DNA from 3 places in the Parashewanella sp. 2210YD4-3 genome. Region 3 is predicted to be linked to each of the others. Evidence: predicted binding sites of a transcription regulator. Region 3 holds the regulator's gene; each other region holds the start of a gene.

Evidence for each region. Region 3 encodes LexA, which represses DNA repair genes until DNA is damaged. Its sites were predicted from a motif close to TACTGTATNNNNATACAGTA; they were not measured.
Region 1: the regulator LexA is predicted to act here: its motif matches at 8,390-8,409, upstream of AC1EU0_RS09220 (YebG family protein).
Region 2: the regulator LexA is predicted to act here: its motif matches at 2,486-2,505, upstream of AC1EU0_RS07305 (DNA polymerase II).

What each region holds. Positions count from the first base shown of each region.
Region 1 covers NZ_JBWQOG010000005.1:66,467-77,006, reverse strand. Annotated here, with positions in the region: gene AC1EU0_RS09260 (TIGR01777 family oxidoreductase) at 1-52, opposite strand, end outside; gene AC1EU0_RS09255 (AI-2E family transporter) at 235-1,266, shown strand; gene AC1EU0_RS09250 (TatD family hydrolase) at 1,332-2,114, shown strand; gene rsmF (16S rRNA (cytosine(1407)-C(5))-methyltransferase RsmF) at 2,347-3,762, opposite strand; gene AC1EU0_RS09240 (diacylglycerol kinase) at 3,917-4,279, shown strand; gene AC1EU0_RS09235 (MlaD family protein) at 4,389-7,004, opposite strand; gene AC1EU0_RS09230 (paraquat-inducible protein A) at 6,973-7,635, opposite strand; gene AC1EU0_RS09225 (paraquat-inducible protein A) at 7,622-8,260, opposite strand; gene AC1EU0_RS09220 (YebG family protein) at 8,420-8,695, shown strand; gene AC1EU0_RS09215 (GAF domain-containing protein) at 8,730-9,188, shown strand; gene proQ (RNA chaperone ProQ) at 9,436-10,104, shown strand; gene prc (carboxy terminal-processing peptidase) at 10,129-10,540, shown strand, end outside.
Region 2 covers NZ_JBWQOG010000004.1:25,411-35,950, forward strand. Annotated here, with positions in the region: gene AC1EU0_RS07305 (DNA polymerase II) at 80-2,431, opposite strand; gene dinG (ATP-dependent DNA helicase DinG) at 2,853-4,925, shown strand; gene AC1EU0_RS07315 (sulfite exporter TauE/SafE family protein) at 4,926-5,693, shown strand; gene AC1EU0_RS07320 (primosomal replication protein) at 5,690-6,352, shown strand; gene AC1EU0_RS07325 (histone deacetylase family protein) at 6,362-7,276, shown strand; gene AC1EU0_RS07330 (hypothetical protein) at 7,293-7,655, opposite strand; gene AC1EU0_RS07335 (hypothetical protein) at 7,683-9,836, opposite strand; gene AC1EU0_RS07340 (hypothetical protein) at 10,101-10,540, opposite strand, start outside.
Region 3 covers NZ_JBWQOG010000017.1:28,303-38,842, reverse strand. Annotated here, with positions in the region: gene AC1EU0_RS18645 (hypothetical protein) at 1-943, shown strand, start outside; gene AC1EU0_RS18640 (hypothetical protein) at 950-2,542, opposite strand; gene AC1EU0_RS18635 (hypothetical protein) at 2,690-3,064, opposite strand; gene lexA (transcriptional repressor LexA) at 3,306-3,923, shown strand; gene AC1EU0_RS18625 (cell division inhibitor SulA) at 3,920-4,393, shown strand; partial or broken gene coxB (cytochrome c oxidase subunit II) at 5,006-6,112, shown strand; gene ctaD (cytochrome c oxidase subunit I) at 6,137-7,771, shown strand; gene AC1EU0_RS18610 (cytochrome c oxidase assembly protein) at 7,773-8,351, shown strand; gene AC1EU0_RS18605 (cytochrome c oxidase subunit 3) at 8,348-9,226, shown strand; gene AC1EU0_RS18600 (DUF2909 domain-containing protein) at 9,234-9,443, opposite strand; gene AC1EU0_RS18595 (SURF1 family protein) at 9,400-10,227, shown strand; gene AC1EU0_RS18590 (hypothetical protein) at 10,224-10,540, shown strand, end outside.

The DNA.
Region 1 (10,540 bases), on a different contig from region 3:
GCACCAATGCCTGACCAATAAAGCCAGTTCCGCCTGTAATTAAAATTTTCATCATGCCTCAATACGACTGAATTCAAGACAAGAAACGCCAGTCCGATGGCGAACTTATAGAAATCCGAATGTAAATTGTAGCGTATATCTATAAGTATGGTGATTGTAAAAAATAAAATAATGATTAATTTTTGAAATTTTGTTTACAATGATCAACTTGAAAATTGATATGGAATAAATGGAATGAATCGATTTGAACAAAATACCACGGCGCTAAAGACCTTTGTATTATTGGCTAGCTTAGTTGTGGTATTAGCCGGTATTAAAACCGCAAGCTCCATAGTTGTCCCATTTGTTTTATCTATATTCATTGCCATTATTTGTAATCCTGCCATTGTTTGGATGTCAAAGTGGCGGGTGCCGAAATGGCTTTCAGTCATTTTATTAATTATTTCTATATTGCTCGCTGGCATGTGGTTAGCAAGCGTAGTTGGCAGTTCTATTAATGAGTTTTCAAAACAGTTACCACAGTATAGAGACCAGCTCATTGACCAATTTAGTTGGGTAATTGAATTACTACAAAAATACAATATTCAGGTATCAAAGACACAGATCCTAAATTATTTTGATCCTGGTGTCGCCCTGTCTATGACCACAAATATGTTATCTGGTCTTGGCAATGTCATGGCAAATATATTTCTGATCCTTTTGACAGTGGTATTTATGCTGTTCGAAGCCAGTTCCTTTTCAAAGCGAATTCACTTTGCCCTTGATGATCCTGAAATGCGTTTGCAGCAAATTGATAAATTCTTACATTCTGTGAACCAGTATATGGTGATCAAAACGTTAGTGAGTCTAGCAACTGGTACAGTGGTGGGACTAGGTCTTTATTTTATTGGTGTTGATTACGCCATGTTGTGGGCTGTTGTGGCTTTTTTGTTTAACTATATTCCTAATATCGGATCAATTATTGCTGCTATTCCTTCTATTTCTCTTGCTTTAATTCAATTAGGTCCCACTGCAGCAGGCGGCGTGGCAGCACTTTACATCGCTACCAATATGGTTATGGGCAATATTGTTGAGCCTAAATTTCTTGGTAAAGGGTTAGGGCTGTCGACTCTTGTTGTGTTTTTATCGTTAATTTTTTGGGGATGGTTACTTGGTTCTGTGGGTATGTTGTTATCGGTTCCATTAACTATGATTGTTAAAATTGGCCTAGAATCTAGTGATACAGGTCGTTGGTTAGCGGTATTGTTATCCGATGACGTGGATTAAATTTGACCTCAAAATTCCACAACTGTATGCTTGCGCCGTTTTAAACTTTGAAGGAAACCTCTGTAGTGTTAATTGATTCACATTGCCATATAGATAGACTTAAAGCAGCCCCTGATGATGCGAGTTTGCAACAAATAATGAATGCTGCAAAAGCCCGTGATGTAGAGTACATGCTTTGTGTTAATGTGCGTCAAAATGAATTTTCAGCCATGAAAGAAAAAGTGAAAGCATTCCCTAATGTATTTCTTTCAGCAGGTGTTCATCCTTTAGACGTCGATTCAGGTTTAGATTCAGATCAGTTATTAATTTCTGCTCAAGATGAGCGAGTCGTTGCTGTTGGTGAAACAGGCTTGGATTATTTTTATGCCGCAGAAACTAAATCTCAGCAGCAACAATGTTTTGAAAAGCAAATCGATCTGGCATTACAAGTTAATAAGCCACTTATTATTCATACTCGTGATGCAAGGGAAGACACCTTAAATATGCTTAAATCAGGCAACGCCGATAAAGTAGGTGGGGTTTTACATTGTTTCACTGAAAGTTGGGAAATGGCGAAAGCAGCCATTGATCTTGGTTTTTATATTTCAGTTTCTGGCATTGTGACTTTTAAAAATGCTGGTGAGTTAAGAAGTGTTATCCGCAAAGTCCCTAAAGACCGTTTAATGGTAGAAACGGACTCTCCATATTTGGCACCAGTTCCACATAGAGGTAAAGAAAACCAACCGGCATTTGTACGTGATGTGGCTGAATTCGTGGCTGAATTACGCGGCGAAAAATATCAAGAACTAGTAGAGTATACTGGCGAGAATTTCTTTAATCTTTTCAAAGATGCTAAAAAGTTAGTTTAAACTGAATTCACTTACTGCTTGTTTTTCAAACATCATAGAATAAAAAAAAGCCCAATCCATATAGAATTGGGCGTTGGGAAATGGCTCTTTCGAGCCGTGCGCTACGCGGTTTTCGATGGCAGAATTTCTACCATCGAGAATTCCGATATTGTAATCCTAGAACAAATAAAAACATTTGCACAATAAATAAACATTAACAAAATTTTTCAGTTTATTCATATATGTCAAGAACCTAGAGTTTTACTGCATTGTCTCTAACTAAATCTCTAGGTAAATTATTTTTTAATTTTGTTCCAAGGTGCTTAATTAATCCCAACGGCACTTTATTACGACAAATAATTTTCTCTCCTTGAGGTTTAGTTACCTGTTCTAATTGAATGTCACGTCCTTTCAGATATTCTTCTGCTTGTTGTTCATTAGCATTTATCGCATCACTTTGGTATCGGTACAAAACCGAAATTACTTCATGAGTTATTTTTAAATGTTTGCCTTTTTGTTCAGCTAGTTTCAAACCAATACGCTGAAAGCGAATTTGCCCAATATAAGATTTTATTGCTTTTGGAAAAAGCCAATACTGATTATCTCTAGCAACTAGATATAACGATGCTGGAATTGAAATTGAGTAATTTGCTGATAACCAATCAGTAATTTCTTTTTCTTGTTTGATCGATAGCTCTTTAAATGGAAAGTTTTTATTTATTTTGGGTTCAGGTTGGCTTCTAGTCACGGATTTAGTTTTACGAATCTTGGCGACAAAGAATCCCTCACTGTCGAATATTTGTGGCCAAATATGTAAAAATCCTTCGCTTGTGGTGGCTTTATTGGCACCATCAAATAGATCGGACAGAGAAATAAATTCAACTGCATCTCCAAAAGTCTCTTTCAAAAACAAACAAACTTGTTGGTTTTCTTCTTGGCTTAATGTGCAAGTGGAATAGATCAAACTACCGTTAACTTTAAGTGCTTCAAATGCCGATGCTATTAACTGCTTTTGTTTGGTTGCAATTGAATGAACATCTTCTAAGCGCCAATCTTTTAATGCATTGCTATCTTTGCGAACCGTGCCTTCACCACCACAGGGAGCATCTAATAAAATAGCGTCAAATGCTTCAAATAAATACTGGCCGAAGACCTCGGCATCGAAGTGTGTAATGGCGGCATTGTGCACTCCCATCCGTACTAAATTTGCATGAAGCATTTTAACACGGCTTGACGAGTATTCATTAGCAATCAAGAGCCCCTGATTATTCATTAGTGCAGCAATCTGTGTTGTCTTGGAGCCAGGTGCTGCAGCCATATCGAGCACACTGTCAAAGTTCGAACCTGAATCAAATAAGGCAGTAGGAGGTAACATTGAGCTTGCCTCTTGAATATAAAATAGCCCTTGCAAGTGTTCGATACTATTTCCAATGTCTTGGTGCGGTGGGGTTGTGAGCCAAAATCCTTCTTCACACCACGGAATAGATGTTAAGCACCATCCTTTGTTTAACATTAAATCATGAAAATCAGAAACAGTAATTTTTAAAGTATTAACACGTACAGAAAGCCTCAGAGGTTTATTGTTGAAAGCAAGGAACTCATCGAGAGATAAATGGCAGGGAAGCTGTTGGCGAATGTGTTCGATGAAATTTTCGCTGATTTTATTCATTTGTCAAAGCCGTGTTAAAAGCAAAATTATACCATGAACTAATTATCAGGTAGCGATAACGATAACCTAATTTATTTAATATTTTTCTAGTCTTAAGCTATTATTTTTTAGTTATTGGCATTCACTCTCGAAATTAGCCAGATAAGGTACTGTAATGGATTATTCAAAAAAACCTAAAGGTATTAGGCGCATTTATCTTGCATTCGGAAATTCACTTCGAGCTTTAATTTGGTTAGCTAGAAATGAAGCTGCGTTTAGACAAGAGTTAATTTTAGCCGTAGTTTTATTTACATTGACCTTTACCCTTAATGTGTCATGGGGAGAGCGCTTGATTTTGTGGTCATCCTTATTGTTTGTGTTGTTTGCCGAAATCGTTAACACCGCCATTGAATCTGTCGTTGATAGAATAGGTTATGAGCATCATGATTTGTCTGGACTTGCAAAAGATTTGGGATCTTTAGCTGTGATGATTAGCTTTGTCATCGCGATTTTTTGTTGGATAAATGTGATTTTTTGAATTAGAAAATGGAAAAGTTAACTATTACATAAATAATGTCTACTAAGATGAACAGTTTGAAATACTTGAAGATTACAAACTGTTCAATCTAAAGGCCGCCAAACTCAAATTACTTAAATTGCCACTTTAACCAACTTGATCTTGACTCTGGATATAATCTAAAAGATTCACTTTCTGCTAATGCATTATCTGCGGTAGTTAATTGCTCTGTAGCCACTGAAATACCACCTGCTAGAATATTTTCAAATGAGCCTGTACTGAGGTGAACTCCAGAAAAAAGCCCTGCGTCAATTTTAATCCCCGACTGTTCCCAAAAACGGCTAGATGTATTTATAAATTGACGATATTTAGCGTTAATGTGAGCTTTGATACGAACATGGTTGCCATCCACAGCCAATTGATAACTATCAACTTTGCCTATTTTTATACCTCTAAAATAGATTCCAGTGCCAACTTGAATTGAACCAAGCTGTGATTTAACTAATACGATAGCAGCAGCGCCCTTTGGAGTTAAAGACAAAGCTTCCTTAGAGAGCTCACCACTAAATAAATGGGTCGATTGACTTGATTGCCCAGGAACAGCACTTACATAGGCGCCAGAGATTAACGTTTCTGGTGATTTAATGCCTGCCAGAGAAATTTGAGCATCAACAATATAGTATTTAGTATCTTTACGTTTGAACTGTTTTGCGAATCTAGAATAGAGGAAAGCTGTAGCAGTAATGGTGTTTAAGTCTTCATTGAGACGAACGGCCTCCACTGAACCTATAGGGTGATTTTGGTACTTAATTGCCGCACCTTTGGCAAGTCTTGTACCCGTTCGAAATATTATTTCAATTGGAGTTGCTTGCGCCATTGCCAACTCTTTGTTGGCATAAAGAGGCTTGCGTTTAAGTTTTGAAGCACGCTCTGCTAATCCTAGACTTATACTACCTTTTAGAGCACCTTGAAGTGGTGCTACATCGAGCTTTATGCCAGAAAGGTTAGCATCAACTGACAAAGCACTATTCCTCCAAAAAACTGTTTTGCTATTGATTAAGCTATTGAACTTCTTCTGAATCGCCAATTTAATGTCAAACTGATCGTTTTGCTTTGTCCAACGCACATTTTCAACAAAACCGATTTGCATTTTTTTATAATATATCGGAGAGCCAGACTGCAAATCTGCAGCATCGGAGCTATCAAGAGTGATATATCGATACTGGTGTTTATTAGCTGCTTTTTGAGCTTCTTCCTGAGAAGCGAAAAGGTTAAATTGACTTACGAACTTATTTGAGCTTTTTAAATCTGTTTCTAAATTAATGGATCCTGAAATGGCTGAGGGTAAGTCAGAAGTTTTTACTGAAACATTGTCGAGTGATGCTTTTACCTCAAGGGCAGATTGAGGTACAAAATAATGCCCAGACTTGAGTAGTGGTTTGAATTCAGGATAAATTTCAGCAGAAATATTTACCTGCTGAAAGTTTTTGCTAAGGCTTACAGAAGATACTTTGCCTATTTTCACATTACGATATTTTATCGCTGCATTTTCTTTCAATCCAAAGTTCTGAGAGCTTACTATTTCAATCTTGATGCTTTTTTGCTTTGCTATTTCAGGCGTAGAAGTTAATAAAGGGTATCTTAGTTTACTAGGTCCTGTTCCAGGGAAAAACTCGACAACAGGGCCTGTTATTAAACGCTCAGGATGTTTAAATTCGGAAAGGGATAAATCTGCACCAGCTAGCCAAAATTTAGCACTTGCAGTAAGTAGATTCGCATATTGATATTTAATACGAGCACCTAGCTCAACACCTTTGTTAGTAATTTTTTTGTCACTAATTTGGCCAATTGCTACACCACGATAAACAATCATGCTGCCCTTACTTAAACCATGAGAATCATCACTCGTTAAAGTGAAGGACTTTCCTCCAAGAGCTTCTTCTTTTGAATCAAATAAATTGTATATATGACCAGATTCAGCTAAAGAGCTATCTTTAGGCGAGCTGAAAGTAATACCACCTTCAATCAGTGACGCAAGGCTTTCTGCTTCAAGTTTTATACCAGCCAGTGACGCATCAAGTTTTAGTCCTGAGATATTCCAAAATTTTGAATCTTGTTTAATTAAATCGGTGAACCGTTTTTGAATAAATACGCTGATTGATACTCTATCTGCATTATCCAATCGGTAACTCACTACTTTTCCGACGGGGATCTGACGATAGAAGATATGTGCACCGATATCGATAGAGCCTAAATCTTCAGCGTAAAGGGTTAATAGCATACCTTCACTTGCAGGCATTTGTGGTGGTGCTTCAGGCACAGCTTCAAAATCAGTTCGTTTGGCTCCATTACCTGGCTTTAAAGCAATATAATTACCCGAGAATAAGGTATCTAAGCCTTCGATTTTGGTGATGCTTGCTTTAGGGCTAACCAGCCAAAATTGGGTTTTGTCTTTCAGGAAAGGTTGACCTCGGTAATTCATATTTACCGTTACGATGACGCCTTTTCGTTGTTCATCAATGGCGATGTCAGTGACGTGACCAACATTAACGCCTTGGTAGTTAACGAGTGTCTTACCAATCTGAATTCCAGTAGCCGTTGGGAAGTGAATTGTGATTTCTTCACCTGCATCCTTGATGCCTTTTACTATAAGCCAAGCGCCAAGTAATAAAGCAACAGCAGGCAGAAGCCAGACTGGTGAGAATAATTTCTTTTTAACTATTTTTGGTGGTTCTGTTTGAGTCATGCTTGTTTTCCATTCGATCCCAAAGGAGTCGTGTATCCAATACTTTTGCAGCTAATTGAGTGAATAAAATCACCAAGGCGAAAGGGGTGGCTGCGATCCCTGGCTTTGCGTCTAAGAGTTGACCCATATTAACCAGTGCTACAGTGAGCGATATAACGCACAAATCAAGCATAGACCAACGGCCAATCCATTCAATAATATGAAATCCTTTCATCAAAAAGCGTTTTGATAAAGGTAAGTTAAAACTGATTGCAGATAAATAAGTCGCTAAGCCAATAATTTTTAACCAAGGAACAAGAATACTTGCAATAAAAAGAATGATTGCAATAGGAATCATACCAAGGTGAATGGTGTGTAAAATCCCAGAGAAAATAGTATCGTGAGTTTCTCTACCTTGCTTAGTAATGATACTAATAGGATAGATGTTGGCTGGGATCAGTAGAATTGCTGCTGTTATCAAAAAAGCCCAAGATTTTTGTAAGCTGGATTCATCACGTATGGCTAATTCGCTGTCACAACGAGGGCAGTGTTCAAGCTCGTCTGGGCAAACCATTTTACATTTTGGACAGCTCAATAAGTTTAAATGATTACCTTGTGCCATTTCATGATAAGACGGCTTATTGGGATTCATGTAATTGCTCCCACATGTAATCAATATTGTATTCACGCTGTAAAAATAACATTAGGACAAATAGCATCACATAGCAAAAAGTGCCGACACCCATATAAATATCTGCAAAATCTCCCAAATTAAAAGCGGTGACAAACATGCTGATAACATAGATCTCAGGCATTGAAAATTGCTTAATAAATAGGTGTTTTTTTAATATAGAGCGAAAATACTTCCGCATTATGGGCTTATGAAGACCATGTTTAACTATCAAAACTTGCAACAGTATTGAAACCAATAATGCTGCTGGCGCTACAATCGCACCCAATGCCACTGCAATCCCGACAATATAATAGCCTTGATTGATAACAGAGTATGCACCTTCCCATACAGTTGAAGTCCTGATGCTGCCAAAAAAATGAAGCTCAAGAACGGGGTAAAAATTAGCAGGAATATATAAAAGCAGCGCGGTAATGCATAACGCTAAGACACCATTTATAGTGCAAAACGGTTTGGCGTATAGGGCACTATGGCAGCGAGGGCAAAGGGCTCTAACATTGGCAGGCAGGGCATGGCGGTTGACTGCAACATCGCAAGAGTTACACAAAATTATAGATTGCAGCTTAGGCGTATCAGAGTCGCTCACCTGTAATTATCCAACTAACAGTAAATTCCAATGGCTTAATAATAACAAAGATTTCTAAATAGGGAGTAAGTAAATCGTAACAACTTTTTTATCAAAGGTTGCAATAATCTCAAGGTTTTGCGACTCTATTACTGTTTATAAATACAGTGTGAGGAAATCATGGCCGTAATTACTCAGTTTGTGGTGATTAGAGAAGGTGTTGAAAAAATGACGTTTACGACAAAAAAAGAAGCTGATGCATACGATAAAATGTTGGATATAGCCGACAGTCTTGTGCCTTTTCTAGAAAATTCCAAAATTGAGATGGAAGAAAAATCCTTCGAAGATATGGCTTACTATTTAGCTTCTAATAAAGATGATTTACTATCTCTGCTTAAAGGCGTTGCAGCAACAAAGTCGCCTGTGAAAAAAGCCGAAAAGAAAAAAGCGGCGTAATATCAATTAGTAGATAAAATCAGTAGAGATAAGTATGAAATCAGAGTTTTATGACATCCTGAATCGACAAGTATTAGCTTTGTTTGAAGGTGAGACCAACCAAGTCGCAGCTATGGCGAACTTCTCAGCATTATTAAACGAACACCTTGAAACGATCAATTGGGTTGGTTTTTACCTAATAGAAAATGAGCAATTAGTATTAGGCCCTTTTCAAGGAAAAGTTGCGTGCGTAAGAATTCCACTTGGGCGAGGTGTTTGCGGTACAGCAGCTGCGGAAAATGTTACGCAACGTATTGCTGACGTTCATCAATTTGAAGGTCATATCGCTTGTGATTCTGCCAGTAATTCCGAAATTGTTATTCCTTTTAGAAAAGGAAATGAGGTAGTAGGAGTATTAGATATTGATAGTCCGATATTTTCTCGTTTCGATGAAGAAGACCAAAAAGGCCTAGAGTTATTGTTAAAAAGCCTAGAATCTTGCCTATTCGAATAAAAAATATTCGCAATTTAATAAATCATGGTCGCAATTGTTCAGATGCACCTTATAATAGGCGGCTTGCTTGGGTAGTTCTCAAAAGTTAGCCAAGGCAAATGAATAACAGTTTTATGCTTTATGATTACAGCTAATGATCTGAAATATAATCATAAAGTTTATTGAACAGTAAGCTTTAAGATAAACGACCTAGGCCGATTTACATAGATAATATGCGGCTAATGTCCTTGTAAACGTGGAAGTTATAATGGAATCAACAGATAAGTTGACCGACACAAATGCCATTTTGGCTTATTTATACGAGACTTTTCCTCAGTGTTTTATCGCTGAAGGTGAAGCAAAGCCATTAAAAATTGGTTTATTTCAAGATTTAGCTGAAAAACTGGCGGAAGAGTCAAAAATCAGTAAGACTCAATTAAGAGTTGCTTTACGTCGCTATACCAGTAGCTGGCGTTACCTAAAAAGCATTAAGCAAGGTGCAGTTCGCGTTGACCTTGATGGAAATGCTTGTGGTGAGTTAGAAGAGCAGCACATTGAGCATGCGCAAAAGACGCTTAAAGAAAGCCAAGAGCGTGCGAAAGAAAGACGCAAACAACGTGAAGCTAAAGCTGCAGAGCAGGGCGGTGATAGCGCAGACAAAAAAGCAGGTCCTAGAAATAATACTAAACGTCCGAGAAAAGATCGTAACTTAAAACAAGTTCAATCTAAATCGAGCCGTCCAAATAAAAAAGCAGAACCAGCGGTTAACTTAGTTCAGGCTGAACTTAGTCAACTTGCAAAAGAACAACGTGTCAATGTTAAGTTAGGGAAGTCTCCAGTTAAGGGAACCATTTCTGACATAAATAAAGATGATGTGACTGTTCATCTTGACAGTGGTTTAACGGTGAAAGTGAAAGCCGAACATATTTTGCTGTAACAGAAACAAAGGAGTAACTTGTTGATGCGGAAAATTAAACTGGCCATGACGTTGGCCGCCCTGTTGGTCGGATTTAATGTTGGAGCAACAACTCCTAAAATTCAACTCAACGAGTTACCTCAGTTAAAGCAAGAACCCCAGCATAAAGTGGCGAGCAAGCGAATAACGGATTTGTTCCTTCGCTCTCATTATCATCATTTTGTACTCAATGATGCTTTTTCAGATAAAGTTTTCGATCGCTACTTATCGTACCTAGATTCTCGTCGTAATGTGTTAACCCAGAAAGATGTTGATGGTTTTCAGCAATACCAAGACAACTTTGATGACATGTTGAAAAGCGGAGATTTAAGCGAAGCTTATAAAATGTACGACGTTACACAAGAACGTCGCTATGATGCCTTAGTTTATGCTTTATCCTTGCTTGATGTAAAAAAAC
Region 2 (10,540 bases), on a different contig from region 3:
TATATAAACCACCATTTTCATTAATTTATGTTTGGCTAAGTACAGTACTATTGCCTAAAGGCCTAAGTTAAGGAAAGATTCAAATCAAGCTTAATTGATTACTTAACACTTGCCCCAAACTTTCGCTTGTTACTGCAAAAATGGGCTCTGCAATCGGTTTGATTTGTTTTTCAATGTAGTAATCATAATCGATAGGTGCAGTCTTATGATGTATTGATTCTGAGCCTGATAATGTATTGATGTATTCGATTTTACAGCCACGTTTACTGTATTTCTCATCTCCAGTTAACGCTAGCAGTTGCTGGGCTACTTTTACATGAGGCGATGATTTAGCAGTGTAATCCACCAGAGGCCGAGTCAGTTTTCTCTTAAAAATTAGCTCGTTATCTAGCTCACCTGTTTTCAACTTTACTAATTGGTCACTCAAATATTGACTCAATGGCTTTCTAGTGAATAGTCGTTCAAACAATTCGAATTGAATTCTTCTTGCGACTTTAGTCCAATCGTGCCTGACGTTTTCCATGCCTTTAAACGACAGCGTAAGTTGCTTATTTTTATCTCTATATTGCCCCACATATCGCTTTTTACTTCCTTGCTCTGAACCTCGTAATGTCGGCATGAAAAATTGTTCATAATGTTTTTCGAACTCAAGCACTAAAAAACTGTCAAGTTCGTATTCTTTCTGTAGTATTTTCTTCCACTTATGGTTTATGTTTTTTACTAAATCATTCCCTATCGCTGCAAAGTTAGCGTTAATATCTTCAATCCAGACAAATGTAGAGTCGGTGTCCCCGTATATCACCTTGTAACCTAGCTCTTCTATCCACACTTTTGTTTGCTTCATAATCTCATGACCACGCATGGTGATTGAGCTTGCTAATTTTGCATCATGGAAAACACAGCCAGTCGAGCCAAGCACCCCATACATTGAGTTCATGATAATTTTGATGGCTTGAGATAGTGGTTGATTCTGCTCTTTTTTGGCTAAATCACGTTGCGCATCAAGGTTGGCAATTAGACTCGGTAGAATGGAGTTATGTCGATGAAATTCGGCTCCTAAAAAACCTGACACTTTATCTTTCGGTTCAGCCTGCAGCCCTTCAATCAATCCTTTGGGATCGATTAAGAAAGTGCGAATAATGGATGGATATAAGCTTTTAAAGTCCAAAACCAGCACATTTTTATATAAACCAGGAACTGAATCCATCACATATCCGCCGGGGCTCTCTAAGCCCTGACTTGCTGGAAACTGAGGTGCAACATAACCGTTACGATGTAAGTGAGGGAGATACAAATTATTAAATGCAGCAACAGATGCCCCAACTCGACCAAGCTCTAAGCCTGTTAACTCACTTCGGGCAATAGCAAATTGCCATAGCTGAGTATTTTCGAAGATCTCCCAAACTAACCGACAATCAGTAAGGTTGTAGTGTGCCAGTGCTAACTTATCATGATGAAATAATTCAGTAATTCGGTTGCCACGATTTTTTACTTCATCTATTGCTTTGCCTTCTCCTAGCAATTGCTGAGATACAAACTCTAAAGAGAAACTATCGAATTGATAAAACGCCGCTTTTAGCCAGTCAATACCATCTAAAACGACTCTTCCGGGTAGCGACAAAGTTTCTGGGCGATGCTTATTTTCGACTTTCCAAGTTAGCAGGCTGCGATTTCGTCCTAATGTGAGAGGGATACCGTGAAGCTTAGCTCGACGATATAATAAGCTTAAGTCGAATGTCACCACAGCCCAACCAATAATGATGTCAGGGTCATGCTCAGTAAACCAATCCAATAATGCGAAGATTAACTGCCGCTCATCGTCTACAAAATGTAAATATTCTGGGCTGCCTTCAACTTCTTCCCCCACCATAAAAATGGATTGATGCGTTTCACTATAAAGTCCAACTGAATACAATTCACCATCCATTGCACATTCAAAATCCAGCGATACGCTTTTTAACTTAACGTCCGTCTTCTCTATCGCTTTCCTTGCTTTTTCAGCAATAAATCTAGCCGTATCATCATTTGAGGGTTCAAATTGACCAACAAAGTCGACATCAAATGCAATAAAGCGCTCGATAAGAAAACGATGTTCGGGCCGAATATCCGCTTCAAATAACGCAATGTTATATTCAGTTGCAATGCGCCTCAGCAAGGTCATATCTCGGCTAGACTTAACATACAGTGCACATACAGGTTGAAGTGCGAAACTTCTAAGCTCGACAGTTTGAGACTGAAAATGAACAGAAGATGCGACTTTCTTTAGTTCAAGCAAATCACTTTGATGGCAAAAGCAAACCCAATCAGCCGAAGCAACATCGACCTGAACACAGCCTTGCTCAGTTGCTATAAAGTATTCCAAAAAGTTCTGTTTATCGTGATTTTTCAATCGACGAGTTAATACTTTACCTGTGATAATTTGCTGGGGCATTTGTACGGTCACCAAAGTGCAAACCAAAAAATTCTAATAAGCATTTTGCACTAAACCTGTTAATATATACAGCTATAGCTAAATCAATATAAAATGACGCACTCAGCTGGAATTAAAAGAAATTTAGGCAAGGCAAATTGATGAGGACATAGTTGCTCTACGTTGAATCAATTTAACGCAGAATAAATTTCTTTTAAACCAGCCTGTAAGGAGCTTCTGTGGAGGCACACTTTTTTGTTACATCAATTTATAAGGTATCTACATTATTGCATTGATGCGCCTCAAATTGTGCCCCCACAGAAAGCTCTGAGAATGTCATTTTATATTGATTTAGCTATATATACTTTTCAAGTAATGGAATGTAGTTTTTAGATAAAACTGAAACTGCTGAACCAATAACGGACAATACTGCTACTTACTTATGCTCACAACCAAAATTAAAACTCGTATTCGAGCTATATACAAAGACATTGCTGCCGCGTTACCGAACTTTGTATCTCGTCGTGAGCAAAACTACATGGTAGCGGAAATATCTAAAACCCTTGCCGGCGAATATGATAAGCACCGCCGAATTGTTGTGGTTGAGGCGGGAACAGGAATAGGTAAATCCCTTTCTTATTTATTGGGCACAATCCCCCTAGCCTTAGAACAAAAAAAGAAAGTCATCATTGCAACAGCAACCGTAGCTCTGCAAGAACAACTACTTCATAAGGATATTCCATTTTTCCACCAACAAGCTGAGTTAGGCTTTAAGTTTGGCTTGGTTAAAGGGCGTCAACGTTATGTGTGTTTGTCAAAGCTAGAAATGATGATTGGCTCTGAGTCTGGTGGTCAAGTTGCGATGTGGCAGACTAAACCTGATCAGTCGCAAATCAAATTGCTTGGACAGTTATTAAAAGATTTCCATGAGGGAAAATGGAACGGTGAAATTGACACCTTAAAGCGCCCTATTCCTGATCACCTTTGGCAACAAATATCTTCTGATAAACATTCTTGTCATCGCATGCAGCCTAATCACCGACTTTGCCCGTTCCATTCGGCACGCGATGAAATGGATACATGGGATGTGCTGATCGTTAACCATAGCCTACTGTTTGCAGATCTTGAACTTGGCGGTGGCGTAATATTGCCTGATCCAGAAGATAGCTATTACGTGATTGACGAAGCACACCACTTGCCCTCTGTTGCCCGTGATTTTAGTAGTGCGCAATCTACCGTAAAAGCAACGGCCGATTGGCTAGAAAAGTTGATGAAAACGGTTTCCAAGCTACAAAATCAAATAAAAAGTGATTCCGTCATTTCACCCGCGCAAAATTTACAAGATCACATTGCTGAGATGATGTCAGGATCGAAACTTATTGCACAGTTTTTTGACACTCATTTAAAGCTGTTTAATAACCAAGAATCTCGCTGGCGATTTGAACACGGAAAAATACCTGAGCAACTCAAAATACCAGCCGAGAATTTAGCTACTGTGTCAAAATCAGCCGTTAAGCAATTTGCCAAGATACAAAGCGTTTTAAACGAAGCAATAAAAGATGGCGAAATCCCAAAGCATCAAGCCGAAGCTTTACTCACCGAAACTGGATTTATGATGCAGCGATTAGAAGGCGTGAGTAAGCTTTGGAGGGCCATGGCAAAGGAAGATTCAGCCAAAGGTGCTCCATCTGCTCGCTGGGCTGAGTTACTATCCGCTAAACAAGGTGATTACTTACTACAAGCTTCCCCTATTGAAGTCGGCTTTATGCTTGAAAACCTATTGTGGCAAAAAGCCGCTGGGGTTGTGCTATGTAGTGCAACGCTTCGCGCGTTAAATAAGTTCGATCATTTTTGTCATCAAGTTGGCTTAACCTTAAATGATGGAAGCCGCTACTTGGCTTTACAATCGCCTTTTGATTATGAAAACAATGCCACTTTGTACATTCCTAAGATGGAATGTGAACCAACTGATGATCACTTTACTCAAGAGTTAGCCAATAAAATCTTAGAACTGGTAGAAGACGAAACCGCAACTTTGGTTTTATTTGCGTCCTATTGGCAGATGGATAAAGTCAGTGAACTATTAGAATCAAAACTAAAAGTACCGCTATTGATCCAAGGTTCTTCTCCAAGACAAGAGCTTTTAAAGCAACATTTACAACGCTGTGATAACAACAAACCCAGCATTATTTTTGGTACTGGTAGTTTCTCAGAAGGGCTAGACTTACCCGGCGACTACTTAACTAATTTAATTGTCACCAAATTACCTTTTGCAGTACCAACTTCGCCTGTTGAACAAGCCCATGCTGAGTACATAAAGCTCAAAGGTGGTAACCCGTTTTTACAGTTAACCGTACCCGATGCTTCTCGAAAGCTTATTCAAAGTTGTGGTCGCCTATTAAGAAAAGAACAAGATTATGGACGTGTCACCATTCTTGACAAACGCTTATTAACCAAGCGCTATGGCAAATCACTGTTAGATGCGCTGCCACCTTTTCGTAGAGTGATTGAGTAAATGTTATTAGAAACCAGTCATTGGCTGATTTTATCTGGCGTAAGTGTTGCAGCAGGTTTTATTGATGCAGTCGTTGGTGGCGGTGGCTTGCTAACGATACCAGCTTTACTATCTGTAGGCTTACCGCCTCATGTTGCTTTAGGCACCAATAAGCTCGCCGCTTGTTTTGGCTCGTTCACATCGGCAATGACTTACTTTAAGCAGCAGTTTTTTACTCCATCACTTTGGTATCACACTGCAATTGCGACATTTATTGGTGCTGTGTGTGGGAGTTTATTAGTACTGGCCATCAATAATTATTGGCTTGAACTTATTCTGCCAGCCATCATTATCGCCGTTGCACTTTATACCTTATTCAGCCCTAATGCGATTGGTTGTAAAAACGAAGCTTCACCTAAAACTTCACCCAACAAAATCAAACAATGGCTGAGCGGTTTTTTTCTAGGAGGCTATGATGGTTTTGCTGGCCCCGGAATTGGTGCCTTTTGGACAATTACAGTATCAAGACTGTATTCACTTCCCACTTTAAATTGCTGTGGGCTTGCGAGAGCCATGACATTAGTGAGTAATATCACGGCCTTAGTAGTATTTATGCTACAGTCTGATGTAATGTACGACATTGGGCTAGCAATGGGCTTATTTATGATGCTTGGCTCATTTATAGGTGCACGTTTTGCCATTCAGTTTGGTTCCACTTTGATCAAGCCACTATTTATCAGTGTTGTCATCATCATGTCCATTCACCTAGCATGGAGCAATTGGTTGTGAATTCATTAGCTTTGATCAGCAAGTTAGCACAGCAACTAGATAAACTAGAGCAAGAAGTACTGCAACATGATGCCAGACTAGCTCAAGGCGAATGTAAGCTTTTACAAAATACCGACAGATTTAACACCCAACTTTTCTTGCAGACAGGAGCAAAACTTCAGCCCTGTATTCAACAAATTCGTTCCCAAATTCAGCAATTAGAAAAGCGTCTTCGAGTGGGTTTAAATAAAGAAACGATTGAGATAAGTTGCCAGCAAATACACGACCAATTTTCTGCGGTAAAACGTGCTCTAGCGACGACAAACATCAACCTAAAAGCAGCTCGTCAGACTAAAGCTTCATCTAGAGCTAGATATATCAATAAGCAACAAAGAGAACATCAAAACAGCGGCTTTGAGTGGATTGCCAATAATGTCATGCAAAACTCTCACAAACTGTATGATGAACTAAACAAACACCTAAACTGGGCGTCACGAATTGAACAAAAAATTCATGCGCTCAATTTACAATTGTCGACATGTTCAAGCAGAGAAAAGCTCAAATTACAGCACGAAATTTTAGAAACACAAAAGCGCTTAGGTAAGTGCCGTCAAGCCATTAGCTACATTGAAGAACGCATTGCGCTATTTGAACGACCGAATGCTAAAAAAGGTTACTAATTTTTTATTATGCTCCCCCTGATTTATCACTCTTCATATTCCGACTTGGATTTACCTAATAATCACCGTTTCCCCACCAGCAAATACAGAGATATTTATCGGCATTTGCTTGATAATAAGTTAGCAGTGCCCACGCAATTTCACTCGCCAACACCAGTAAACATTGACGATATTAAAACCATTCACTGTCCTGATTATGTCGACCAGTTATTCACAAATACTATAGATCCAAAAGCCATGAGGCGTATCGGCTTTCCTTGGAGTGAAAAACTGATGATTCGAAGTCGCCACTCTCTTGCAGGAACAGCCCTAACAGCCAAATTAGCCATTAAGCATGGCAAAGCGATACATCTTACGGGAGGTTATCATCATGCTCATTACAACTTCGGTAGTGGCTTTTGTGTGTTCAATGATTTGATTTATGCTGCCACTCAAGCCTTAACTGAGCCAAATATAGACAAAGTACTTATCTTTGATTGTGATGTACATCAAGGAGACGGCACAGCAACAATGGCGCAAGATAACGAAAAAATCATTACTTGCTCCTTGCATTGTGCAAAGAATTTTCCCGCTATAAAAGCGCAATCTAACTATGATATTGAACTTGAAAAAGGCACCTCAAGTAATGAGTATCTAACAACTGTGGAGGAAACATTAAGTTTACTTATCAGACTTCACCGGCCTGATCTTATTTTGTATGACGCTGGCGTTGATATCCATCAAAATGATGATTTGGGCTATCTGAACATTTGCGATAAAGGTATAGCCAAAAGAGATGAGTTAGTATTCACTACAGCAGGTCAACATGGCATTCCTGTAGCAGCGGTAATTGGCGGTGGCTATAGTCGAGATAAGCAAGCATTGATAAAGCGGCATTTACATCTTATTGAGCAAGCTACAAAATTGTGCGCTTCTACTTTATAAAAATGTTATTGGGGCATTATGTATGCTTTTTACCCCTCTTGGTTTTTCGATATTCTTTCAGGCTTTCGGATAAATAGCAGCTTAATTCATGTTGTGCGTTTTTAGTCATAAATTTTGTTATTGATTTATCTCGCGATATTAAGATCACTTTAAATGATTCACCTTGATTGTTCGCTTCTTCCTTTACTGCAAAAAGCATTGAATGCTTAACCGTTTTCCACGTTTTGGTTTCAAGTAACATAAACTCTATCAGCTCTGGCGAGCCTCTATCAATACAATGGCTTGCCTCATCTAAAGTTATTTGGGATAAATCATAAAACTTTTCTTTACCAACCTGATGCTTCCAGCATACAGTTCCAATTACACCAGATGTTGCCATCTTCACCCCTAAGCTAATTATTGGACTTTAAACGAGCATATTCGCATCTTGTTCAAGAGCCATGTGTTTAGGGTTCTCAAGCAGTGCCTCGACATTAACTTGCAGTCTAATGTCATTCTGAACTTCTACAGGAAGTGAATCAAATATCGTTTTTAAAACATGCGTTACCTCTGGCTCGGTACTTGATGAAACTTTACTTATTTGTAGAATAAACTGCTGTAAGAAAGCGAGATTTTCATTTGGTAATAACGCTTTTAGTTCTGAGTAATAAAACAGCAGGGCGATCTGGACATTAACCTTTATTTTTGCCACTCGTTGAATATTCTCAAGACGTGCTAAATGTGCTTTACTTGAAGCTTCAAGCTCAATTTTTGATGCCTTTTTTAAATCTCGTTCAAGCTCGTTAAGTTTTATTTGTAACTTTAACTCTTCTTTATCAAGTTTTTTTTGTTGCTCTTCAAGATCGGTGATTTCTTCAAGAATGGGTTTAGCATTATCGGTAACGTTTTCAAATTGTTTGACTTTTTCCATGACATCGCTTTGTGTAGCTGATGCACCAGAGCTGAATAAAAATCGCACCAATGTCGAGGTTTTTTTTGCCCAATTTTCAGCTTTTTTTTCTTCAACACCTATAGCCTTTAAGGACTCAAAAAAACCAAACCCAATACTGTCATCTCCAATTGGCAAAGGTTGTCCTTCTTTTTTTATCTGACGATAATTTGCAATCGCTTTGTCTAAATCCATTACTGATATAACACAATTGCCCAACATAAAAGCAACAACTGGAGTGCCTGCCCAACCAACAGTAAGAGCCGCAGCAGCACCTAAACCTAAAAATCCGCCTATTGCAAACGGCATTTTAAATGCTTTGAAACAAATATTCTTCCCCGCAAAATGAACACTCGCATCTTCTAATGCTTTATGAGCAGCTTGTACTTCCTCTTCAGCCAATTCGAGTTCTCTACCTGCATGCTCAACAAAAGGTTGACTTCCGTCCGGTTGAAAATTCAAGCTATTAGGGTCAATTCCTAGCAAGTACGTGCTTTCATCAGAATCTTCAGTTAGTTGAGGGTGTAACACTTCTAAAGTGCTCTGGCTTATTTTCAGAAGTTCAGGAAATAATTGCTGAGTATGTTTAGGAAAACTTCTCCAACAATCCATCCAAGCTTTAGCCAGCTCAAAGTCATCCCTGACCTGTAAACGTAATTCACGTACCTGAGCTTTTACATCATTCAGTATTTTTACTAATTCACTGCGGAAATTTTGTAAACTTTGTTTTTGATGCTTGTATTGAGCATATAAAGTCTCAAGGCGATTTCTGAATATTTCAGCCTCTTTCCTTTCCTTTCTAGCCACTCTTTTCAATTCTGTTAATTTTGAGATAGTGATATCAAGACCATTTATATGCTTTCCAATATATTGTTCACCCTTAGTAATTAGCGTGTTGCCTTTATCAATGATATTTTTGGCAGAAAGTAAATTAGATGGTGCGGCCCCCCCCACAATACCAGTACCTAAGCGTAAGGTTCCATTGACGACTAAAGAGGTTAAACGAGCAATGGTCTGGCGAACTTTTTCATCAGAAGTTAGACAAGCCGCAACAGGATATGTCAGATTACCAATTGCATCAGCCCCCAAAGGTAAACCTCTACCACTTGACGCGAGACGGCGCCAATTGATTAATGCACTAATACTGTCTAACGCCGCCAAGGTAAAAACCGCAGTCAGTAGCCCTGCAGCTACCATTAGTTCTATATCTCCATTCGCAAAAGCGTAATAAAACGCAACTGAGCAACCTGCAGCCACTACAATAGATTTGAGTAAGTTTAAAAAAAACTCTTTTCGTCCTAAAGCCACTTCGCCCTCTAGCACTTTCCTAGCGGCATCAATGGCTTCAAGTTCTTCTCTTTGAAGATCTGTAAATGCTTGCTCAAGCAATTCAGGTAAAGGGACTTGCTGGATATCAAATACCGCGTTTTGCCAACGTGCCCGTGCAATCTCATTGTGTGAGCGAGTCCTTTGAACAGAGCCTACAGGCAGAACTCCATGTAAAAAAGGTGTTCTTTCATTGGAATCAACCGACTGGTTACCGTTGACAGACGGGTGATCTGCGGTAACTATTTCGGCTTGAAAAGCAGTAGAAACTGGACTGACACTAACCCCTGAAGCGTCTGCTGACATACATCCTCAACAATGCCAATATACAACGACTTGTAGGATATATTCTTGATAAATTTTAAGACAAATATAATCTAGACATTGTCAGCAAAGGTTAATATTCACCTGAAATTTGTTTAGAAACCGAAAAAACACAATAGTAGATGCTGACGAACCAAACGTTAGTAACGTCATTGTTTAACAAAATTTTTATTAATAAAAGATATGAAGCGAACTCTTGGCATATAAACAGTACCAAGCTTGTTTAAACCAAGTCAGTTATAAAGCCTAAAGTCCATATTTTTTCCATATATGTTCTGCACTATTGAACATGAAAACATTAATCAACTCTATTTTTTCTATGAGAGCGTTCTTAGACCAATCTCTGTCAAACAGGGTAGCAATACAGTTAGAGCTTTTTGGGGTATCCCAACCATGATTATTGAACCTTTTCTCTCTATAGACACTTTGAGCATGTTGTTTTAAATCATCACGTAACTTCTGTCTTTTTCTTTTATTTTCCGCTGATAGTAAATGACTGGAGTGACAAAATTTGAACCTTTTTCTAAGGGTTTGATACTCGGACTCTGATAGCTTTAATAGGCTTTCTCGTTCATTAACTCTAGTCAGTCCTCCTTTATTTAAAAAAAGCATTGTTTTAATTAACGCATCATTTTTCAAAGCCGTTAAGTGACTACGACTCCAGTCTTTCCAGCGAGTATTTGCAT
Region 3 (10,540 bases):
GAAAGCCGCCATCATTATTAACTACGTCAATCAAAACCAAGATGACGAGACTGTGAACAGAGAGCTCGAGTGGCTTTTTGGTCAAGCCGCTTTAATTCCAATTGAAAGTTTTGATCGCACTTATTCCGAAAAACGGCACTGCCTATTATTGGTTAAAGCCATAAAAGCCGGAGCAGTACCATTAGTTAAGCAAAGGATCGTTCGACAGGTCACAGACCGTCCTCTTAACCGCCCTTTGCTTGTGAAAGATAATTCGACAGGCACCCCGTCGACCTCAATTCCTCTGATCTATGCCATCAACACCGAGCAACTTGAAGTCGCGATACAAATCGCCGAGCTCGACCCTAGGCAAGTCTCTCTATTTTGCCCTCGCACGTATGGCAACGCGCTCCAATTAGCGGCGTATAAGTGTAATTCACCACAGCTTATCCGAGCTATGCTTCCTTACTGTAAAATTAATCAATTAGACTCTGATGGAAACTCAGCATTAAGTTTGGCTTTGCTGGCAAGCAACATCGAAAATGTAGAACAATTGCTAACACACAAAAATATTGATTTGTTTTGCCGTTCAAAAAGCGGGCGCCTAATTTACCAAATGGTACAAGTACTCGTCACTAAGAACACCCTCGACCATGCCATTGTATTAACGAGCGGGCACAGCCAGTACACAGTAAAAGCAGTGGATATAGAGAGAGCGCTTATTCCTTTAAAAGCTCAGCGTTTTGATTTTGTCGACAAGCTTTTCAACGATTACCCCTTTGTGTGTGATCACCTTAATGAGTTTAATCTTATGCTGGCCAAATGTGATTACCATTCACTACAAGCCTTGGTTTACAGCCTCTCTAATGGATTTCGCTTTTACAATGAAGAACTAAAACAGGGAGCGATCAGGATTTTGCAAGCACACGTTGCGGTTAGATACCAAAAAGAGATCGTTTTTTAACGGCTATTAATTAACTGGCTTATTCAAAAACTTCGCTGCGTATTGAATGCCATGCTCACTTCGCAGTTCTGGAATGCTGGCCAATTGCGAAAACAATTCTTTCCAAGTCATTTTTTCATTTTGAGTAAACAACCGCTCAAATAACCACATCATCACCTGCTCATCAAAATCAAAGTACTCATCCCCAAAAATAGCATCATCAACGGCTATTCCGAAGTGCTCAGCGATGTCAAAAAAATAAGGATGGAGCTCAGTCAGCAAGTTTATCGGCTTCCATTTACCTACTTTCAAGCATGTTACATTCCTGTATTTGACTTGTTCATGGCCTTCAACTTTTGTAACACCATCACAATTGGCATCTTCATGCTCTGCTAGATACTCAGTAATCTTAAAGTAGTGTTCCAGCACCATGATCTTAAAAGTGCCTCTTAAAGAAGGAATGGCATCAAGATGAGTAAAAAGCTGCAGCCAATTTAACGGTTCTTTATTCTCAAAATATTCAATCATGAGATAGGGTAATCGATTAAATTCAAAATCAGCACGAGTACCATTATCTGTAGCTTCACGCTGTAAGTCCAAAAATTCTCTTGATGAAAACCCTAGCGAAACCGCTAAGCTCACACAATGCGGCATAATGACATGTGACAATTTCAGGCCATCCGGTTCTATCTGAACAAAATTAGGCACGACTGGTCGCTGAGAAAAATGAATATCAGGTAACTCCTTCCAATGTTCTGGTAGCTTAACGCCATAACGCCTTGCAATACGATGAAATTCTGGCTCAAACTCCATACTCGGAATGCTACTCAGTAGATCAAAAAACATTTGATGAGTCACTAAGTTGTGCCTAAAAAATGCTCTCAGCATAAAGCTAACCGTATGCCATTCACAGTCACCATATCGTTGTTGATATTCAAATATTTGTTGTTCAGTGATACCAAGCAGATTTGCCAATTGATGACGATGAGGAATCAATAACTGGCAAAAATCAAACCCTTCAAAGTTGTTTTTGTTTCCGCTACCAATTCCAGTACTTATTCCCCAAGTATATTCATGGGCGTAAGTAGCACGATAAGCACGGTTTAATCGAATTCGCAGTTGAGAGTTTTGCTGCTTTTCAAGAGCCTTAGCCACAATGGCTTCTTTGCTGAACCCATGAAACAACCGTAGAAAAAAAGGCGGTTTTTTATTAGTAGAAACAATGTATATATGCCCTTTTGTAGTGAGTCTAAAACTAAGAGAAGATTCAACGCCTTTTTCAACAAGACCTACTCGCCAAGGGTGATATTTCCCTGAATCAATTTCCGGGGTATCATCCAATATTAATATTGCAGAGCAATACACTTTCACTTTGAACTCAGTAGACTTACCTGCCAATTTTCGAAAAAAGCCTTTTATCCCTGTTACTCGAACATCAAAAATATCTGCAACGGTGTCTGGCGCATTGGGGATACAAGCATAGTGCTGACCTGAGATTGGCGTTAACTTCGCATTTGAATCAACATCTCGGGATTTTGCATGAGCCACACCACTTTTACTCATGGCTTGCGCATAACTTGGAGGAGGGTCACTTTGATTTTGAGATCTTATCGCTTCCATTGGCAATTCTATAAAAGTAAAAGTCTCATTATATAAATTAAAAGCTGAACACTGACTTAATTTAGGTAAACTCCCCAAAGGCAAATGTTAGAGGATAGTGCCAATTAGACCGTTGATTAACCCCAGTCAATCCAATGCGGTAACTTATTATTTTTCTTCACTCCCTTTTGCTTCTCGCCAGCAACAAAACAAGCAAAAGTAATCACAAGCTTTAGTTTCTAAGCAGGAACAAAGCAGCCAACATGGGCAACACATGTCTTTATCTCTTGTTATCTTATGTGGTTCAACACTCATAAATTTAGCAAGCAACATACGTAGCCTCATAGGCTCATGCTGAATAAGCTCTCTATGCTCATCAGGATCAATATAAGACTCCTTGATTTGAGAGAGAGACTCTGGATTACATTGATACTTCCGTTCACCATTAGATAAGCCCTGTGGCAGTGAAGCGCTACCGGCTACACCTACACTGCCATAACCAACTTGCTGTGGAGGAAAAATATCTGGATGTACTGCTGCCATTGGATGTGACTCGCTAAAATAAAACTCAGTATAAAATCCAATCACTTACTAAACGAGTGAATCATTGTTAATCTCTTGTCCTTCATTTTCTAACTGTGCCTTATAGCTGTAGGCTTTTATGGCGAAGTTTAATTTCAAACTTATGGCACTCAACAATTCAAGATAAATTTGGTTAACTCTTGCGCTATATAGATTACTGTATATAATACCAGTAACACTGTATGAACAAACAGGTATTGCGATGAGACCTCTAACGCCAAGACAAGCCGAAATTTTAGAATTGATCAAAAGCAATATTTCAGAAACGGGCATGCCTCCAACCCGCGCTGAAATTGCTCGTCGTTTAGGTTTTCGTAGCGCCAATGCTGCTGAAGAACACTTAAAAGCATTAGCCAAAAAAGGCTACATTGAGATCATGCCCGGTACCTCCCGTGGCATTCGTTTAACTCAAGAAGTGACAGCTCAAGAAACGGGTCTACCGTTAATTGGCCAAGTTGCCGCTGGCGCACCTATTCTCGCTCAAGAACATGTTGAACAACATTATCAAGTCGATGCTCACTTATTTAAGCCTTCCGCCGACTTTTTACTGCGTGTTCGTGGTGACAGTATGAAAAATATAGGCATCTTAGAAGGTGATTTGTTAGCGGTACATAAGCAGCAACAAGCCAATAATGGTCAAGTGGTGGTAGCACGGCTTGAAGACGAAGTCACCGTTAAACGTTTTGAGCAAAAAGGAAATGTGGTTTATCTACATGCTGAAAATGAAGACTACGCCCCAATTGAAGTCGATTTAAGCTACGAACAATGTGAAATTGAGGGGTTAGCTGTTGGTGTGATACGCAATGGAGAATGGTTATGAGTATGCAAACAATAGGAGCGCAACACCACCCAGGACTTTGGCAAAGTGACAATGTTTGGCAACCTCAAGCCATTAACACTGTGCAAACACAGTCTTATGGATTGACGGAACTGCAAACGCTAAGTCCACAGTTGGCTCAACTGAGCCATCAAGGGCGATGGATAGTATTAATCAATCCCCCAAGCAACAATTTCAAAACCATTTTGGCTAAAGCAGGAATTGCCATCGACAAAGTTTTGTTAGTCCACACTAAAGATGAAGTTGAAACTTTATGGGCAATGGAAAAAGCATTGACCTCTGGCACCAGCAGTGCCGCCATTTGCTGGACATCCAGCCTAGATATGAAAGACAAACGTCGCTTGCAATTAATCACTAAAAGCGCACGTGCGATGGGCATTATTTTTGAAACAGAAACTGAAGTCCCAACGACAACAATTAAAACATCATCTATAGCGGCTCACACTCACTAACTTTTCTGTAGTACTTGAGGCTCGCTTCAATTATTACGGCATCGGTCTGTAGTCAATGACCTTTGCCTAAGACATCACGTCTCTTTTTTATAATCTACCGATGAAGAGCTTTCATGGCTTCACTTCTCATCACCACTACAATTCGGTTTTTCACCTTTTGCCGTTCCCATTAAATAAAAATATCAAAAACCTTAACTTGATCAATCGGTAAGCACCAAGTATGGTAATCTCAATAATAAATTAACAATTTATTATCATGTGCAAAAAGTTTAATTAAAAGAAAGACATAAAAACCTAGCAAAATTCAATAAGGATGCTTTCCTTAAAGTAAGGCAGAAAACTCATTCTGCTGCATAGGTTGAAATGTCCCAGTGAAAAAGCTGTCGTACTATTTGATTCGCTGTTAAGCGCCAAAGTGGAAACACAAAAGCCGTATAAAGTAGCATTACCATTGTCGTACCGTAACAGACACGCCATACCGTCTCACCTCGGAGTTATTGGAACTTAAACCACTACGCTCTTAGATATCAACAAGCTTTTGGGAACCGGAGAGTTCGCATAGGGCTAAGGGATACTGTGTAACTCTTCTTTGTTTAACAAAGGAGACGTCAAGTGAAGCGAGTGTTGTATTGTTTATTGGCCGCACTAATGGTGCCGCCTGTTTGGGCCGAATCGATGCGCCTAAACATGACTCAGGGCGTGACGGGGATAAGCCAAGAAGTTTATCACCTGCACATGACTATTTTTTACATCTGCTGTGTTATTGGGGTGATTGTCTTTGGTGTGATGCTCTACGCCATGATCAAACATCGTAAATCTAAGGGCGCCGTTGCGGCCAATTTTCATGAAAGCACCAAAGTCGAAATCTTATGGACCATTATTCCATTTGTGATTTTGATTGCTATGGCCATTCCTGCAACCAAAACCTTATTGGCGATGGAAGATTCAAGTAATTCTGATCTCACCATTAAGATCACCGGTTCACAATGGAAGTGGCATTACGATTATTTTGATAAAGGCGTAGGCTTTTACAGTGTCCTTGCCACTCCAAGAGATCAAATCGAAAACAAGCAAGCCAAGCAAGAACACTACTTACTTGAAGTCGACAAGCCATTAGTTCTCCCCACCGACCGTAAAATTCGTTTTTTAATGACCTCAGACGATGTGATCCACTCATGGTGGATGCCTGCGTTTGCGGTGAAAAAAGATGCCATTCCCGGCTTTATCAATGAAGCTTGGGCAAGAATCGATAAACCCGGCACTTATCGTGGTCAATGTACCGAGCTTTGCGGTAAGGATCATGGCTTTATGCCTATTGTTGTTAAAGCCGTTGAAGGTGCTGAGTTTGATACTTGGCTGACGTCACAAAAGCAAGCCCAACAAGACGCCGCAGCGAAAGCGAAGGCTGCTCTGTCGAAAACCCTCACTAAAGACGAGCTTTACCAAAAAGGCGAAAAAATCTTTCTTGCTCACTGTGCTGCCTGCCACCAGCCAACAGGCTTGGGGATCCCGGGTGTTTTCCCAGCATTGAAAGGCGCTGAATATGTTCTTGGTCCTGCAGAAAAACACATTCATATTGTGAAATTCGGTTGGCCGGGAAGTGCAATGCCACCATTTGGTAAACAGTTAACTGCTGAAGAAATTGCAGCTGTAATTACCTATGAACGTAATGCATGGGGCAATAACGTGGGTGATGCGGTGCAAGCTGCTGACGTCGAAAAAGTGCAAAAGTAAGGGATAACAATGACTACAGCAAACCCTCAAACAAATGAAACCGTCGAAACCGTCCATGAAGAAACGGTTGAGACGAATCACGATGATCATGGTCATCATGAGCATCCACCAAAAGGCATTATGCGTTGGCTATTAACCACCAACCATAAAGATATCGGAACCCTATATCTGTGGTTCAGTTTAACCATGTTCTTTATCGGCGGCGCTATGGCGATGGTTATTCGAGCCGAATTATTTGAACCTGGACTGCAATTAGTTGAACCTCATTTCTTCAACCAAATGACCACAGTTCATGGCCTTATCATGGTATTCGGTGCGGTAATGCCAGCATTCACCGGATTAGCTAACTGGTTAGTACCGATGATGATTGGCGCGCCCGATATGGCGTTGCCACGGATGAATAACTGGAGCTTTTGGATCTTACCATTTGCGTTTTTTATCTTACTGAGCTCATTGTTCATGGAAGGCGGCGGCCCTGATTTTGGCTGGACTTTCTATGCACCACTGTCTACCAAATACAGTGGCGACAGCACTGCGCTGTTCGTATTTGCCATCCATATTATGGGGATAAGCTCCATCATGGGTGCCATTAACGTGATTGTGACCATTTTCAATTTACGTGCACCGGGCATGACATGGATGAAGATGCCATTGTTCGTTTGGACTTGGTTAGTGACCGCTTTCTTGCTGATTGCAGTAATGCCTGTTCTTGCAGGGGCCGTCACCATGGTACTGACAGATAAGTTCTTTGGTACCAGTTTCTTTGATGCCGCAGGTGGTGGCGACCCTGTGATGTTCCAGCATATTTTCTGGTTCTTTGGTCACCCCGAAGTCTACATCATGATCTTGCCTGCTTTCGGCATTGTCTCGGCCATCATTCCAGCATTCAGTCGTAAAAAGCTGTTTGGTTACTCTTCGATGGTGTATGCCGTTGCCAGTATTGCTGTTTTATCCTTTGTGGTATGGGCGCATCACATGTTTACCACAGGAATGCCTAAAGTGGCGTTGTTATTCTTCATGTACTGCACCATGTTAATTGCAGTACCAACAGGGGTAAAAGTCTTTAACTGGGTAGCCACGATGTGGAAAGGCTCACTGTCATTTGAGCCACCGATGCTATTCGCCATTGCTTTTGTGGTGTTGTTTACCATTGGCGGTTTCTCTGGCTTGATGCTGGCCATGACGCCTGCTGATTTCCAATACCATGATACCTATTTTGTGGTCGCTCACTTCCACTATGTTCTGGTAACAGGTGCCATTTTCTCCATTATGGCCGCGGCCTATTATTGGCTGCCCAAGTGGACAGGACACATGTATTCCATGACCTTGGCTAAATGGCATTTCTGGTGCTCTGTGATTTCAGTGAATGTATTGTTCTTCCCGATGCACTTCTTAGGGTTGGCTGGTATGCCACGCCGTATTCCGGACTACAACATTCAGTTTGCTAACGTGAATGAGATTGTCTCTATCGGTGGTTTTGCGTTTGGTTTATCTCAACTGCTGTTCTTGGCACTGGTGATTAAATGCTGTCGTGGCGGTGAAAAAGCGCCTGCTAAACCATGGGATGGCGCAGAAGGTTTAGAGTGGGAGATACCAAGCCCTGCACCATATCATTCATTTACCACACCGCCAGAGGTAAAGTGATATGGCGGATTCAACCCAATCCAATAAAAAGCTGATCACCTATTTGGTGATCGGTTGTCTTGGAATGTTTGGGTTTGGTTTTGCCTTAGTACCTTTGTACGACATCATGTGTGATGCATTTGGTATCAACGGCAAAACCGCCACCACGGCACAAACTTATGATCAACAAACGATAGATAAAAGTCGCACCGTCAGAATTGAGTTTATGGCGCATATCCAACCTGGATTAAGTTGGGATTTTGGCCCCACCACCAATGTGATTAATGTTCATCCTGGTGAGCTGATCAAAACCGCTTTTGTTGCAAAAAATAACACTGCAACGCGGATGGTGGCACAAGCCATTCCCTCCATTTCTCCTGGGTTAGGGGCAAAGTACTTTCATAAAACCGAGTGTTTCTGCTTTCAGCAGCAACCGGTAGATGGTCAAAGCCCTGCTGACTTCCCTCTCGTTTTTTTTGTTGACCCACAACTACCCAAGGACATCCATACCTTAACCCTTTCCTATACTTTGTATGACATTACAGAGAAGACGCTAGGCGAGGCGTTATCAGGTTCCAAAGCACAAGGAGTTACTCCATGAGTACCCATGAACATTATTACGTCCCCGCACAAAGCGGGTGGCCCATTGTCGGTGCAATCGGTTTATTTTTAATTGCCTTTGGCGCTGGGCATTATGTTGCCCAAATTGATACCTACGGCCATGGAGGCTGGGGCATTTATGTATTACTGACTGGCATTGCCATTATTTTATATATGATCACTGGCTGGTTTCGTACCGTGATCAACGAATCTATGTCAGGCAAGTATTCATCACAAATGGATCGCTCGTTCCGTCAGGGGATGAGTTGGTTTATTTTCTCTGAAGTGATGTTTTTCGGTGCCTTTTTTGGCGCATTGTTTTTCATCCGCATGTTTTCGGTGCCATGGCTTGGAGGAGAGTTTCACTTAACTTCGACCCACGAGTTTTTATGGCCAAACTTTGTGGCTGAATGGCCATTAGTGAAAACGCCGAAAGGCGATACCACGCAAGCGATGCCTTGGCATGGATTACCGCTGTATAACACCATTATTCTATTGGTTTCTTCCGTCACTTTGCATTTCGCGCATGTGGCTTTAGAGAAAGGTAAACGAAATGCATTAAAGCTTTGGTTAGGTGCAACCATAGTACTCGGATGTGCGTTTTTATATCTTCAGGTTCATGAATATATCCATGCTTATACCGAGCTTGGCTTAACTCTAGAATCAGGCGTGTATGGTAATACCTTCTTCATGCTGACTGGTTTTCACGGCATGCATGTCACCATAGGTACGATTTTCTTAATTACCTTATTTTTCCGCATTCTAAAAGGCCATTTTACCCCTGAACACCATTTTGCATTCCAAGCGGGTAGTTGGTATTGGCATTTTGTTGATGTGGTGTGGCTATGCTTATTTGTGTTTGTTTACGTTCTCTAACACACCATTAATGTGGCGTAGGGTTGGGATGTATCCAACCTAACCCTATCGCGACTACTAACGCAATCACCACCAGCACAGACACTAAAACTCGACGTCCTAAATAGCGACTCATTGGAACTGAATCATCACTTTTAACCATGATGATCATTGCGCGACCAAGGTTAAAAATAATGAAAAGTAGTAAGCAAACTAATACGATTTTGAACAGTAACATTGTAGTCACAGGCAAGCCTCGCTGGTTGGGGTTTAGTCGTCAACTGCTGGGTTATGTATTTACTTTGGCGTTATTTATCTTATTAATCAAGTTAGGTTTTTGGCAATTAGAACGCTCACAATCCAAAGCGGCTTATGAACAATCATTACAGCAACGTCAGGATCAAATCCCTCTTAGTTATGACAAGGTGCTTGTTAAGCCAGATCCTATGTCGTTAATCGGATCAAATCTGACTGTAGAAGCTGAACCAACTTCTCACCCTTTAGTTTATTTAGATAATCAAGTGTTTGAAGGTAAAGTCGGTTATTTGGTCTATCAAATCATGAGTGTTGAACATACAAGCCCTCGACTGATGGTCGAACTGGGGTTTATTCCTGCTCCTTTAGATCGCAGCATCTTGCCTAACGTCACCCCATACACAGGCAAGCAAGTATTAACTGGACGTTTGTATTTTAAACAAGCTAACCCATTCAATGAGCGTTTACTGCCAGATCAAACCTCGGCACTGCGAATTCAAACTCTGCAACTGCCAGAGTTATCCCATTATTTAGATACGCCTTTAGCTTCGGTTGCTCTGCAACCAAATGATCAAAGCTTCGATGTTCATAATCAGCCACTTAACAAACCTTGGCAACCCATTCCATTGTCGTCACAAAAGCATCTTGGTTACGCCCTACAATGGTTTGCGATGGCAGCCGTACTGGCACTCATCGTTATTTATCGCTGGTTTAAAGCCCGCCGTATTTCCTCGACATCACAACAACAAGATAAGGAGCAAGGATGACCTCGACTAAAGCAACAAGCCGAAAACAACTCGTATTGCTTGCCACTGTATTTGCCTTACCTATAGTGGCAGCGCAATTGTTTTTAAGTCTCGATCTTTATCAAGGAGGCTCTACTAATAAAGGGGAATTATTGCCAAACTCGCTGAGTTACCAGAGTCTGAAGATGACGAACCCAATACCAGGGAAATGGCAAATGTTGTATCAATTACCTAAGGATTGCCAACAGCACTGTAAGCAACAATTACATTTATTGCAGCGCAGTCATATTGCCTTAGGTAAAGAGCAAGATAGAGTTCAACCTGTGATAATTGT